Regions from separate parts of the Brachybacterium sillae genome, predicted to be linked through region 2. Evidence: predicted binding sites of a transcription regulator. Region 2 holds the regulator's gene; each other region holds the start of a gene.

Region 1 (4,680 bases), 1.8 Mb from region 2:
CGCTCGGGCGGCACCGCCCACCGGCCATCGGCCACCGGCACCACCCACCGGCCGTCGGCCACCGGCCACCGGGCGGATCATCGCACGCTGTCGGCCGACGGCTATCAGCCACCGGCCGGATCATCGCGCGCCGCTCCCCGACCGGATCACGGTGGCGGACCCGGGGGTGGTTCCGTCGCGTCGCACTCGGCGGAAGGGGGGCTGTCCGGCGGCAGGGGCGGTGCAGGCCCCGCGTCCGCTGTGGCGGGGTTCGGCGGGGGGTCTTCCTGGGTGCCGCAGGCACCTTCGGCATCGCGGATGCCGGGCGATGAGGTCAGCATCCCGGGCCGGGACGGGGCACGCTGCGGTAGAGATGGCCTGTCGGGGTGCGCAGCAACATTTCACCCCCGGCACCGCGCTTCGTGGTGAGCTGCTGCTCCCACCCCGGCAGTTCCAGCACGTGGTTCAGGCGCTCGCACACCCCGATCCCGTTGTCGATGGAGGTGGTCCCTCCCTCGCTGTAGCGCTTGACGTGATCGACGTGGCGTATGGGGGCGTCGCACCAGGGGCCGCGGCACGCTTGGTCGCGGGTATGGATGAACGTGCGCACACTGCCGGCGAAGGCACGCCGCGTGGTGTCGAGGTTCTGGAGGTCGCCCGTCGTCCCGTCCGTGTACAGGCGGCGGATCCACCGCAGGCTCGATTCCGGCTCGGCATCGGTGCACGAACCGTCCGTGCAGTCGCGCAGGTCCGAACGGCACCCCAGTGCGAGGTGCCGTGCCACGCGGCCGGGGACCGGGTGGCCGTCGAGCAGGGCGGTGTCCTCACCGCCGCCGAGCAGCGTCGTGTCTGTCATGAGCAACTGGATCTCGATCGGGGGCGTCCCACCGGCCGGAACTCCCGTGACTCGCTCGACGAGGGTGTCGGCCATGACCGCTCCCTTGCCGCGTTCATCCCCGGCAGCACGGGCAGAGGCCGCCGCACGGGTGAGGGCCGCGTAGGCAGCGACCCCATCCACGGTGGGCAACAGCGCGGAGAGCCGCATCATGCCCTCACCGGCGGGTCGCTGAGTCACGGACCGTTGCGCGGTGTTGCGCCGCACCCGCTCGACCGCTGCCTGAGGATCCAGACGGTCGGCGATCGCTCGCGCCGACCGACCGGCGGCGCGTGGAGTGAGGTCCGGCAAGAGGTCGGCGAGCTCGGCGTCGACCCGGGCCCGATCCTCGTCGTCGAGGACCAGCACGGACCGGGCCACCTCCTCGGCGGCCCAGCTGGAGATCCGGCCCTCGCTGAGATGGGTGAAGGTCCGGGGAAGCGAATCGACGATCACACGGCGCAGCGCGAGCTGGTTCCCTGCCGAGACCGGTGAGGCGTGTTTCGCCAGGCCGATCTCGTGACCGACACCCGATCCGGCGCGTGAGCGCTCGACCCCATGGTCCTGGTCGGAGCGCACGCGCCGTGCGCGCAGCTCCACTTCGAGACGTGACTGCAGACCGTCCAGCGCGTTCTTGGTCCGTTCGATCCGCCCGATGGCCGTGATCAGATCAGCATCCGGCACATGCCGGGGCACGTGGGCGTCAGCGATTCCGCGCTGCGGATCGGCATCCAGCACGTCCTGGATCTGGGAGAAGATCCGATCCAGACGGCGGACCACAGCGGACGGGATGCCCGACGAGGTGCCTGACGCGGTGCCCGAGGGGTTGCCCACGGGGTTGCTTGACGCCCCGAACGAGCGGGGTCGGGGCGTGCGTGCACACTGCTCACCGCCCCCGGCTCCTTCGAGGATCGTCATCGGGCGCCTCCTGTCCCACCTCACGCAACAGTGTCGAACACCTGTTCGATACCGTCACCGTAGAGCAGCGGCCCGACACACGACACCGATCACGCCGACTGTGGAGAACCGCGCCTGGGGAGGAACGGCCGCGATCGGTGCACCGCGACGGGGAGGGTGGGTTGAGGCCGGAGAAGCGCCCCCGGCACGAACGGCCGCGCTCGTGCACCGCGCCCGGGAGGGCGGGTTGCGGTTGGAGAACCGCACCCGGGGAGGAAGGGCCGGGCCCGGTGACCGCGCCGAAGAATGGTGAGCTGAGCGCGGCTGTCCTCAGTCCAGCGGTCGACGCGTGGCGCCGTAGGTCGCCGAGCGCACCAGATGCGCGTACACCTTCAACGCCTGACTGACCTGCCGATCACGCGTCTCCGGCCGCCAGGGCAGCGGCCCCTTGGCGGCACGACGTCGCTCGAGCTCGGCCTCGGGCACCTCCAGCTGCAGCAGGCGCCTGTCGACGTCCAGGACGATGCGGTCACCGTCCTCCACCAACCCGATGAGACCACCCTCGGCCGCCTCGGGGGAGATGTGCCCGATGGACACGCCGCTGGTGCCGCCGGAGAAGCGGCCGTCGGTGATGAGCGCACAATCCCGTCCCAGACCCCGCCCCTTGAGGAACGACGTCGGGTACAGCATCTCCTGCATCCCGGGCCCACCCTGGGGGCCCTCGTACCGGATCACCACCACATCCCCGGCCTTCACCGTCTTGTCGAGGATCTTCTGCACGGCCTCCTCCTGGGAGTCGCACACGACGGCGGTGCCCTCGAAGTGGAAGAGGTCCTCGGTGATCCCGGCAGTCTTGATGACGCAGCCGTCCTCGGCGAGGTTGCCGCGCAGCACGCACAGGCCGCCGTCCTTGGTGTGGGCGAACGGGACCGCACGGATCACACCGCCCTCGGCGTCGGTGTCCAGCTCCTCCCAGGTGTTCTCGGTCGAGAAGGCCTGGGTGGTGCGGACACCACCGGGGGCGGCGTGGAACAGGGCATCCGCCTGCGCGGTCGCCCTGCCGCCGCGCACATCCCAATCGGCGAGCCAGCTGGCGAGATCCGGGGAGTGCACCGAATGCACCGAGTGGTCCAGCAGCCCCGCCCGGTCCAGTTCCCCGAGGATGGCGGGGATGCCGCCGGCGCGATGGACGTCCTCGATATGGGCGGTGCCGTTCGGTGCGACCTTCGTCAGACACGGCACGGACCGTGAGAGGCGGTCGATGTCGTCCAGGCCGAAGTCGACCTCCCCCTCGATCGCGGCGGCGAGGATGTGCAGCACCGTGTTGGTGGAGCCGCCCATCGCCACATCCAGACTCATGGCGTTGGTGAACGCCGCCTTGGTGGCGATGCTGCGGGGCAGCACCGAGTCGTCGTCCTCGTCGTAGTACCGGCGGGCCAGCTCGACGATCGTGCGTCCGGCGTCGAGGAACAGCTGCTTGCGGAAGGCGTGCGTGGCGAGAGTCGTCCCGTTGCCGGGCAGCGACAGGCCCAGCGCCTCGGTGAGGCAGTTCATCGAATTGGCGGTGAACATGCCCGAGCAGGATCCGCAGGTCGGGCAGGCACTGTCCTCGATCTCGGCGAGCTGCGAGTCGGTGACGGAGTCATCGGCGGACTGGATGATGGCGTCGATCAGGTCCAGCCGGTGCTCGACGACGCCGTTGACGGGCTTCCCGGACTCCATCGGACCGCCGGAGACGAAGACCACGGGGATGTTCAGGCGCATGGCGGCCATGAGCATGCCCGGGGTGATCTTGTCGCAGTTGGAGATGCACACCAGCGCATCAGCGCAGTGGGCATTGACCATGTACTCCACCGAGTCGGCGATCACGTCACGGCTCGGCAGCGAGTACAGCATGCCGCCGTGCCCCATGGCGATGCCGTCGTCGACCGCGATGGTGTTGAATTCCCGGGCGATGCCGCCCGCCTCCTGGACCGCCCCGGCGACCAGGTCCCCCATGTTCTTCAGATGGACATGGCCGGGCACGAACTGCGTGTAGGAGTTCGCGATCGCGATGATCGGCTTGCCGAAGTCCGAGGACTCCATGCCGGTGGCGCGCCACAGGGCGCGCGCGCCGGCCATGTTGCGGCCATGCGTGGAGGTGCGGGAACGGAGCTGAGGCATGCCCGCAAGTCTACGCGGCGCCCGCGATCCGAGACAGAAGACTCAGGATGCGGATGCCGCGAGGCCGGGGCCGAGGGCCCGGCGCTCAGGGGTCAGGTCGAAGGCCCCGGCGCTCAGATCTCCCGACGGTGACGGCCGCGGGTCTCCCCGTCGTCCAGCGCCTCACGGGCCGAGAGCACCGGCTCGTAACGCTCCAGCGGTCGGCCGGCACCGTCGACGATCACGCCGTCCTCGTCGATCCGGTAGAGCCCTCCTCGTTCACGAGGCGGCCCTGGTCGTCCACCAGTCGACCCTGATCGTCCAGTTGGCGGCCGAGTTCGTCGTGGTGGCTCCAGTTCTCGTCGGCACCGAGGGTGCGGCGCAGTTCCTGCAGACGCTCCGCCTCCTCATGATCGGCCCGCTCGGCCTGCTCCACCTGCTGCGGGGTCGGGTCGTGGCTTCCGATGCCGACGCACAGATCCTCCGGCACCTCCTCCACGGTGCCGACCTCCACGCGCGTGCGGTGGCGCAGGATCTCCAGCCGCAGCACCTTCGCCAGGAAGTAGATGCCCAGCAGGTTCGGCACCGACATGAGGAAGAACATCGCATCGGAGAACGCGATCACGGCGTCCAGCGTGATGGAGGCGCCGACGATGACCGCCAGCACCCACAGGATGCGGAAACCGAGGGTGACGCCCCGAGAGTCGCCGAACAGGAAGCGGGCGTTCAGTTCGCCGTAGTAGGCGTACGACAGGACCGTCGAGAAGCCGAACAGGACCACCGCGACC
Region 2 (4,680 bases):
GGAGAGCATCGCCTGTGCAGCGTCGGACCTGGCGGGGCGCACCGCCGACCGGGTGCGGCAGCTGCTCAGGCAGGATGCGGGCCGGATCGCGGTGATCGCCGACGAGGAGGCGGTGCCCACCCTGGCGGACGCGATCCGGGCGGCCGCTCCCACGGCCCGGGTGGGTCTGGGAAGCGCCGGTGTGGACGATGTGGTGGCGGTGATGACGCCGCACGAGGCGAAGGGCCTCGAGTTCGATGCGGTGCTGGTGGTGGAGCCGGCGGCTCTGCTGGAGCATCGCGGCGGGGCCGGTGACCTGTACGTGGCCCTGACCCGTGCGACCTCGCAGCTGGTGGTGTTGCACAGCCGGGAGATCCCGACCGCCCTGCGCTCCGACGCGCAGTGATCAGCCCTGGCCGATCGTCGGCGGGTCGCCACCGGGGCCGGCCGATCGCGGGGCGCACCCCCGCCCCGGAATGAGGAGAGCGGCGGCCGTGGCTTCCCCTCCACGACCGCCGCTCGCGGTGTGCGCGCGAGGCGCACGCGTCACATCATAAGGGCTCGGCGGGGCTGCTCCGACCACCTGCCAGACCTCACCCGGCGGGGCCTGTGGTGTCAGGCGTCGGCGGTGGGATCGGTGGCCTCGCGACGCAGGGCGTCGATGGCGCTCTCGAAGTCCTCCAGCGAGTCGAAATCCTGGTAGACGCTGGCGAATCGCAGGTACGCGACCTGGTCCAGGTCCTTCAGCGGCTGCAGGATCGCGAGGCCCACGTCATGGGCGTCGACCTCGGCCTGGCCGCTCTGTCGCACTGCCTCCTCCACGCGCTGCGCGAGCACGGCGAGCTGGTCATCGGTGACGGGGCGCCCCTGGCAGGCCTTGCGGACACCGCTGATGACCTTGGCGCGACTGAAGGGCTCGCTCACCCCGGAACGCTTGACCACGGACAGCGAGGCGGTCTCCACGGTGGAGAACCGGCGTTGGCAGGCGGGACACTGCCGACGTCGCCGGATGGACGCGCCATCGTCCGCGGTGCGGGAGTCGATGACGCGCGAATCAGGGTTGCGGCAGAAAGGGCAGTGCACCTCACCAGATTACCGGCGCCCCCGGACCCCCACCTCGTGGATCCGATTCTTCCCGATCAGTGACCGGCGTCCTCGGCCACGGGCAGCTCCAGGGTCTGCCCGGCGGTGAGACGGGCGGTGGGCAGGTTGTTCAGCTGCTGGACCTCGTGGACGAACTGCGAGGCGGTCATGCCCTCCGGGGCGTACTCCTCGGCGTAGGCCCACAGAGTGTCCCCGGCCTCGACCTGCACGACAAGGGTGTCGGCACCCCCGCCGGCGATCGCCGCGCCCGGGCCGACGCCCAGCACCAGGGCCGCGATGGCGAGGACCATCGCCGCGACGGCCGGCAGAGTCATGAGCAGGCGGGCACGCCGCGTGGGCACCAGGTGCGTCGGGGCGGCGGGGCCGCGGCCCCCACGCAGAGCGGGGACGATCGCGGGCTGGGCGGCAAGAGTGCTCATGGTCCGAACTCCTGTTCGATCGAATACGTGTACGACTGTAGGCCCGCGACCCGCGACACGCAAGAGAATCCTCGAACAGATGTTTGGATGCTCGGTCCGGGCCGCCTATGGTGGCCATGTCCGCATCCGATCAGCACCCCCCGACAAACGAACGGCGCGCCCCTGCCGGGCCGCAGGAGGACAGCGATGACCCCGCACGAGGACACCGAGACCCCGGCCGCCGGGCTGACCCCGAGGCAGCAGCGCGTGCTGGAGACGATCCGGGAGGCGGTCGCCCAGCGTGGTTACCCCCCGACGATCCGGGAGATCGGTGACGCCGTCGGCCTCACCTCCCCGTCGTCGGTGGCGCATCAGCTGGCGGCACTGGAGCGCAAGGGGTATCTGCGGCGCGATCCGAAGCGCCCCCGGGCCCTGGAGCTGGTCCCCACCGATGAGGGCGGCGATCCGCAGGGCCCGGCCCCGGAGGAGACCTGGCCCTCCTCCCCGTCGGTGTCCGTCCCGCTGGTGGGTCGCATCGCCGCGGGGGTGCCGATCATCGCCCAGGAGCAGGTGGAGGACGTCTTCACCCTGCCGGAGGCGATCGTCGGCGGAGGCGATCTGTTCCTGTTGCGCGTGGTGGGTGATTCGATGGTCGACGCCGCGATCTGCGATGGGGACTGGGTGGTCGTACGCCAGCAGAAGGTCGCGGAGAAGGGTGAGATCGTCGCCGCGATGATCGACGGCGAGGCGACCGTGAAGACCTATGTGCGCCGCGACGGTCACGTGTGGCTGATGCCGCACAACCCGGCCTTCGCTCCGATCCTCGGTGATGAGGCGGAGATCCTGGGCAAGGTCGTGGCGGTGCTGCGCGCCATCTGACCTCTCGCAGGAGCGGTCGCGCCCACCCCCTCGTCAGAGGCGCGGCCGACAGCCCGAGGTTCAGGCGCCGCCCGTGAGCACCAGTCGGCGGGGCATCAGAGGGGTCCTGCTGACCGGCCAGGCAGCGGGAGGACGAGCGGGCGTGAGGGAGCCCAGGATCTGCGTGCTCCGTGCTCCCGTCAGCGCCCCGGTTCCGTCGGCACCGGGCAGGACGCCGGGCAGACCGTGGGCGGTGCACCAGCCGATGACGGCCATCAGCACAGCCTCTTTCGCGTCTGCGGGCACCCCGAGGTCGGAGGCGTCGCGCAGGGTGATGCCGCGCTCCCCCAGCAGCTGCGCCAGTCGCGCGCGCAGCACCGGATTGCGCATACCCCCACCGGATCCGACCACCCGCTCCACGGGGTATGCACTCACCGCGTCACGGACGGTCCGGGCGGTGAGCTCCACCAGCGTGGCGAGCAGGTCCGGCAGGTCGACGTCGGCGAGCGCCCCGGCCCGCTGTGCCACATAGTCCCCCGTGAAATACTCCCGCCCGGTCGACCGGGGGAACGGGCGGCGGTAGAACGGATCGGCCAGCAGTGCCTGCAGCAGGTCGTCATGGATCCTGCCGCGGGCTGCGAGACGACCGTCCACGTCGCAGGTGTCGCGACCGGTGGTTGCCTCGGCGACGGCCGCATCCATCAGGGCGTTCGCCGGGCCGACGTCCCCACCGGTGATCCCACCCGCGACCCCGACGATCGTGATGTTCGAGATGCCCCCGAGGTTGAGCGCCGCCGTGGGGCAGTCCCCGAACAGCAGGGAGTCCAGCAGCGGCGCCAGCGGCGCGCCCTGACCCCCGGCGGCGATATCGGCGGAGCGCAGATCGGACAGCACCGGGACGCCGGTGGCGGCGTGGATGCGGTGCGGGTCGCCGATCTGCAGGGATCCGCCGACGGTGCCGTCCTCCCGCACCCAGTGGTGCAGCGTCTGCCCGTGGGAGACGACGAGCTGCACGTCCAGCCCCGGCCGCGCGCCGTGATGCGCGAGGAAGCCGGCGGCCGCACGACCGAGACCCTCCCCCACGGCGGCATGCAGCCGGTTCCATTCGGCAACGCCGCTGCGTCGTGGCGGGAGCATCTGCAGCATGTCCCGTCGAATGCCGGGATCCCAGGCGGTCTCCCCGGTGGCGAGCAGCTCGCCATGCAGCAGTGATGGGTCGTCGGTGTCGGGCCGGAAGCGGACCAGAGCCAGATCGATCGCATCCACACTGGTCCCGGACATCAGCCCGAGGACGGTGAACGGCGTCGGGGCGGCCGCCGGTCCCTCGGGAGCGAATCCTCCGCCCACAGCCACCTCCGCATACCGTCTGCGCACCGTCAGGGAAGTTTACTTCCCTCACCGATGTCGCCGGGGAATCCTTTTCCCTCCGGGCGGCTCGGCGACTCAGCGGTCTGCGGCCCCGGTCTGGGCGGCCAGGCGTCGCAGGGCGGCGAGGGCCACCTCGGGGTCGGCGGTGGGCCACAGCGGCGGCATGGCCGCGCGCAGGAACCCGCCGTAGCGGGCCGTCGCCAGGCGCGGATCCAGCACCGCGACCATCCCCCGGTCGCCGGCCGAGCGGATCAATCGTCCGGAGCCCTGCGCCAACAGCAGGGCCGCATGCTGCGCGGAGACGCTCATGAACCCGTTGCCACCGCGCTGCGCGATGCGTTCCTGGCGGGCGGCGGTCAGCGGGTCGTCAGGTCGGGGGAACGGGATCCGGTCGATCACCACCAGACGGCTGGTCATACCCTGCACGTCCACGCCCTGCCACAGGGTGAGGGTCCCAAACAGGGAGCTGCGGGCATCGGCCTGGAACTCCCGCACCAGGTTCGACATCGAGTCCTCCCCCTGCACCCCCAGCGGCAGGTCGAGGCGGGCGCGGACATGATCAGCAGCGACCTCCGCGGCCCGGCGGGAGGAGAACAGACACAGGGCGCCTCCCTCAGAGGCGTCGATCAGCTCGGTCAGGTGGTCGAGCATCGCCGGGGAGGGCCCCTCGCGTCCGGGCTGCGGCAGATGCCGGGCGATGTACAGGATGCCCTGGCGTCGGTAGTCGAAGGGGCTGCCCACGTCGAGCCCGGCCCAGGCGGACCGGTCGACCCGACGCTGCGGCGCCTCGGGGTCGACCCGGTCGGCGGCCCGCAGGCCGACGGCACCGGCGGGCAGTTCGAACCGGCCGCCGACGGCGAGGGTCGCGCTGGTCATGACCACGGTGCGGGCCTCGAGGATGCGCGAGCGCATGGCGAGGGCCACCGACAGCGGCGCCACCAGCAGCATGCTGCGGCCGGTCTGCTCCGCATGG
Region 3 (4,680 bases), 2.0 Mb from region 2:
CACCCGAGGCGACGGTGTCGACCGCCGCGGCGACCAGCTCGAAGGTGCTGCGCACGTACTCGGCATCGGCCTCCAGCACGAGGGCCTCGGGGCAGGCGGCCCGGGCCGCCCGGCGGCGCATCCCCGGGACGATCCCGGCGGCTCGCGCCGCGGCATCGGCATGCGTGACCCGATGCTGCTCCAGCAGGATCATCGGCCCCGCGGGGAGCGCCTGCCCGGCGGCCTCGGCGCGGCGCTCCTCCCGATCCCGCGCCGCCAGCAGCGGCCAGTCGGGCACCACCACGGCGGCGGTGCGGGTGGCGCTCATCCGGCCCTCCGCACCACGTGCAGAGACCTCGCCGCCGCGTCGAGACCGGATGCCGCGGCAGAAGAGATCCCCGCCGGATCGGTCCGGGAGGCATCGGCCTGCAGCAGCCCCTGCACCTGCGGCAGCAGCACCGAGGCGCGACGCCGACCGGCGATGCCGCGGCCGGTGGCCTCCACCTCCAGGTGGCGCCGCCGCAGCCGCCCGCTGCCGCTGCCCAGCCCCTCCCACTGCCCGGCGGCGGTGCTCAGATGCAGATCCGCCCGCCCCGGCGGGGTCGCGGCCAGCACCAGCGAATCCTGGGCGCGGGCACGGGAGGTCAGGGACCGCCACAGCGCCGGGGGCAGCTGCAGCCGGGGGCCGAGCACCACCACCCCCACCCCGTCGACCACCGCGGAGAGCACCTGCGGCAGCTGCGGCCGCTCCTCCACCGAGCAACCGGTGATCAGCGCCAGACGAGTCGGATCCAGACCGGCGTCGAGGGCCGCGCGCAGCCCCAGATCCGGCAGACCCGCGATCGCGCACCAGGCGTCCTCCCCGGCCGCGGCCACCGCCAGCGCCAGCAGCAGGGATGTCGAGGCCTCCCCGCTCACGGCCACGGTGCTGCCCGCGCGCAGGCTGCCGTGCGGCACCAGCGCCGCGAGGGCGGAGGGCACGGGCAGGCGCGTCCCGTCCCCCGGGTCGGGAGCGGAGGTGGTGGCCCCGTCCTCCCGCCCGGGGGTGGGGACGAGGCTCAGCGGCGCACCGGATCCCCCCGCAGGGCGCAGGGCCGTGCGGTCGATCCGGCCGCCGTGGCGGGCGGCGCGGCGCTCCGCAGCATCGAGCACCGCCCGGGCGTGGGCGAGCCGGTCCTGCGGAGTCTGCGCCTGCTGCGCGGTCGTCATGGCTTCCCCTCCGTTCCGACCTGCACAGCCGGGCACCGGAGCACCCAGCAGACTCGAACAGATGTTCGAACTCTACGCCTAGGTGTTCCGAGGCCGTCAAGGTGTGCCGGTCATGCTCTCGAACACGTGTTCCCCATCGTGGAGGAGGGGTCCGACAAACGAAGCGTGCGGGGCCCTCAGTCGCGTCCGCGCAGGGAGACCGCCGTGATCACCGCGCCCAGCACCATCAGGGCCGCGCACACCAGCATCGCCCGGGTGAAACCCTGTGCGACCAGGGCGGCGTCCCGGTAGTCATCGCCACCGAGCCCCACCAGCGGCGGCAGCGCCGCCACCGCCAGCAGCCCGGCGGTGCGGGAGACCGCATTGTTCACACCGCTGGCCACCCCGGAGCGGGACTCCGGTGCCGCGGCGAGCACCGTCCCGGTCAGTGGTGCCACCAGCATCGCCATCCCCAGCCCCTGCAGCACGATCCACGGCAGCAGCCGCGTCAGGTAGGAGCCGTCCGCCGGGGCGAGCGCCATCATCGCGAACGCCACCGCGACCAGCAGCATGCCCCCGGACATCGGAAGCAGCGGGCCGCGACGCGTGGCCACCGCCCCGAACCGTGAGGACAGCAGCAGCATCACCAGGGATACCGGCACCGTCGCCGCCCCCGCCGCCAGCGGAGACCACCCCTGCGCCACCTGCAGGAACAGCGTGAGGAACAGCATCGAACCGGGGAATGCCGCATACACCACGAGCGTGGCCAGATTGATCCCGGTGAAGACCCGGTCGGCGAACAGTGACGGCGGCACCATCGGCGCCGCCGAGCGCCGCTCCACCACCACCAGCGCGGCCAGGGCCAGCAGACCCACCGCCGCGGCGACCAGCCCACCGGCCCGCACCCCCACCGTCAGGGCCCAGGTGAGACCGGCCAGCGCCACCGGTGTCAGCACGATCGCCGGGACATCCCAGGTCCGGGCGGCCTCCGGGTCGGAGGACTCCGGCGCCGCACGCAGCAGCCACAGCACCAGCGCCCCCAGAGGCAGGTTCACCCAGAACCCGATGCGCCAGTCGAGGCCGACCAGGAATCCGCCGACGATCGGCCCCGCCGCGGTGGCCACCCCCAGTGTCCCGCTCCACGCGCCGATCGCCCGCATCCGATCCTCCGCGACGAACGACGCCTGCAGCAGCGCCAGACTGCCGGGGGTGAGCAGCGCCGCCGTGCAGCCCTGCAGCACCCGGGCCGCGATCAGCAACGGCATGGTGGGCGCGATGGCCACGAACACCGAGGTGAGGGTGAAGGCCGCCACCCCCCAGGTCATCACCCGACGGCGCCCCAGCCGATCCCCGACGGACCCGCCGACCAGCAGGAACGAGGCGAGCGAGAGGGCATAGCCGTTGATCACCCACTGCAGCTCCGCCAGGGAGGCATCGAGGTCCTCCCCCAGGCGGGGCAGCGCCACGTTCGCGATGGTCCCGTCGAGGAACACCATCCCCGAGGCCAGCACGGCCGTCACCAGCAGACGCCGCCCAGCGGCGGTGCCCAGGCGCAGCGCCGGGGCGGGCATCGGCGTCACCGTGGCGCGGCGGCCGCCCCGGCCCCGCCCAGCATCAGGCGCCGCTGCCAGAACACGACGGCGCTCGCCGCCGCCACGTTCAGGGAGTCCACGCCCCCGGCCATGGGGATGATGACGTGCTGATCGGCGGCCCTCAACGTGGCGGGGGTCAGGCCGTGCCCCTCGGCGCCGAGCACCAGTGCGACCTTCCGATCCGGCCCCAGATCCGCCGCATCCAGCGCCACCGCCCCCGGCGTGAGCGCGAGGGCGAGCACATCGAACCCGGCCTCATGCAGCAGCTCCACCCCGTCGACCGGTGCCGGTTCCCCGGGAGCGTGCGGCGCGTGCGGCCAGGCCCCCAGGCGCGCCCACGGCACCTGGAACACGGTGCCCATCGACACCCGGATCGACCGCCGGTACAGCGGGTCCGCGCACCGTGGCGTCACCAGCACCGCATCCACCCCGAGCGCCGCCGCCGAGCGGAACATGGCCCCCACGTTCGTGTGGTCGACGATGTCCTCCAGCACCGCCACGGTGCGGGCGCGCTCCAGCAGCGTGCGGGGGTCGGGCAGCTCCGGTCGCTGCATCGCCGCGAGGGCCCCGCGATGCAGATGGAACCCGGTGAGCTCCTCCAGCAGCCCCTCCTCCCCGACGTACACGGGGACCTCGGGGAAGCGGTCCACCAGCGGCGCGAAACGCTCCACCCACTTCGGCGCCATGAGGAACGACAGCGGCCGCATGCCCGCGTCGAGCGCTCGGGAGATCACCTCGTAGCTCTCCGCCATGAACACCCCGCGCTCCGGCTCCAGGCGGGAGCGCAGGCGCACGTCGGTCATGCGCAGATAGTCGTCGAGTCGGGGATCCTCGACGGAGTCGATCGGGACCAGTGGCACCGGTGGGGACCGCCGCTCAGCCCAGACGCACGGCGCGAGCCGTGAATCGCCCGTCGTGCCGCTCCACCACCAGCGGCAGCCCGAAGGTGCGGGTGAGGTTCTGCGAGGTGAGGGTCTGCTCGATCGGACCGGCGGCCACCACCGTGCCGCGGCGCAGCAGCAGGGCGTGGGTGTACCCCGGCGGGATCTCCTCCACATGGTGAGTCACCAGCACGGTCACCGGGGTCGCCGGGTCCGACGCGAGCTGGCCGAGGGTCCGCACAAGCTCCTCGCGGCCGCCGAGATCCAGACCGGAGGCCGGTTCATCCAGCAGCAGAAGCTCCGGGTCGGTCATGAGGGCCCGGGCGGAGAGCACCCGCTTGCGCTCGCCGGTGGAGAGGGTGCCGAACATGCGGTCCGCGAGGTCGCCGACACCGAAAGCCGCCAGCAGCTCCCGGGCGCGATCCTCGTCCTGCGGGTCATAGTCCTCGGCCCAGCGACCCACCCGTGAGTACCCGGCGGTGACGACCACATCCAGGGCGGTCTCCTCCACCGGCACGGTCTCGGCGAGCTCCTGGCTGGCCAGGCCGATCAGGGGTCGCAGCTCGAACACATCAGTGCGGCCCAGGCGCTCACCGAGCACATCGACCTGCCCGGACGTCGGGTGCAGACGGGTGGCGAGCAGCCGCACCAGGGTGGACTTCCCGGCACCGTTGGGGCCGAGGACCACCCACCGCTCCCCCTCGCCGATCGTCAGCGACACGGAATCCAGCAGGTTCTTCCCGGAACGGCGCACGACCACATCGTGCAGGGCGGCGGCAGGGGCGGCAGCGGCTTCGACCATGCTCCGAGCCTAGCGCCGGGAGGCGTCCGCGAGGGTCGCGGCCGGCCGCACTGCGGCGGCTCGTAGACTGGCGCGCGCCGACGACGCCGCCGCAGGAGGTCACCGTGCCGCACCGTCCCGTCCATCTCGCACCCGACGCCGGGTCCCTCACCGCCGACCGGATCCGCGCGGAGATCGACACCCTGGTGGCCGACTCCGGCATCCCCGTGGAGTTCCCGCCGGAGGTCCTCGCCGCCGC

Evidence for each region. Region 2 encodes LexA, which represses DNA repair genes until DNA is damaged. Its sites were predicted from a motif close to TCGAACANNTGTTCGA; they were not measured.
Region 1: a site for LexA is predicted at 1,805-1,820, ahead of JSY14_RS02195 (HNH endonuclease signature motif containing protein). Genes of this name have one in related genera too.
Region 3: a site for LexA is predicted at 1,242-1,257, ahead of imuA' (DnaE2-dependent mutagenesis accessory factor ImuA'). Genes of this name have one in related genera too.

Annotation. Positions count from the first base shown of each region.
Region 1 covers NZ_JAFEUW010000001.1:487,117-491,796, forward strand. The annotation lists gene JSY14_RS02195 (HNH endonuclease signature motif containing protein) at 314-1,771, opposite strand; gene ilvD (dihydroxy-acid dehydratase) at 2,081-3,913, opposite strand; gene JSY14_RS02205 (alanine/glycine:cation symporter family protein) at 4,134-4,680, opposite strand, start outside.
Region 2 covers NZ_JAFEUW010000001.1:2,246,475-2,251,154, reverse strand. The annotation lists gene JSY14_RS10380 (HelD family protein) at 1-385, shown strand, start outside; gene nrdR (transcriptional regulator NrdR) at 595-1,062, opposite strand; gene JSY14_RS10370 (LysM peptidoglycan-binding domain-containing protein) at 1,119-1,502, opposite strand; gene lexA (transcriptional repressor LexA) at 1,689-2,360, shown strand; gene JSY14_RS10360 (anhydro-N-acetylmuramic acid kinase) at 2,421-3,686, opposite strand; gene JSY14_RS10355 (ATP-dependent DNA helicase) at 3,783-4,680, opposite strand, start outside.
Region 3 covers NZ_JAFEUW010000001.1:196,701-201,380, forward strand. The annotation lists gene JSY14_RS00885 (DNA polymerase Y family protein) at 1-307, opposite strand, end outside; gene imuA' (DnaE2-dependent mutagenesis accessory factor ImuA') at 304-1,188, opposite strand; gene JSY14_RS00895 (MFS transporter) at 1,365-2,738, opposite strand; gene JSY14_RS00900 (TrmH family RNA methyltransferase) at 2,744-3,562, opposite strand; gene JSY14_RS00905 (ABC transporter ATP-binding protein) at 3,636-4,442, opposite strand; gene JSY14_RS00910 (RNB domain-containing ribonuclease) at 4,547-4,680, shown strand, end outside.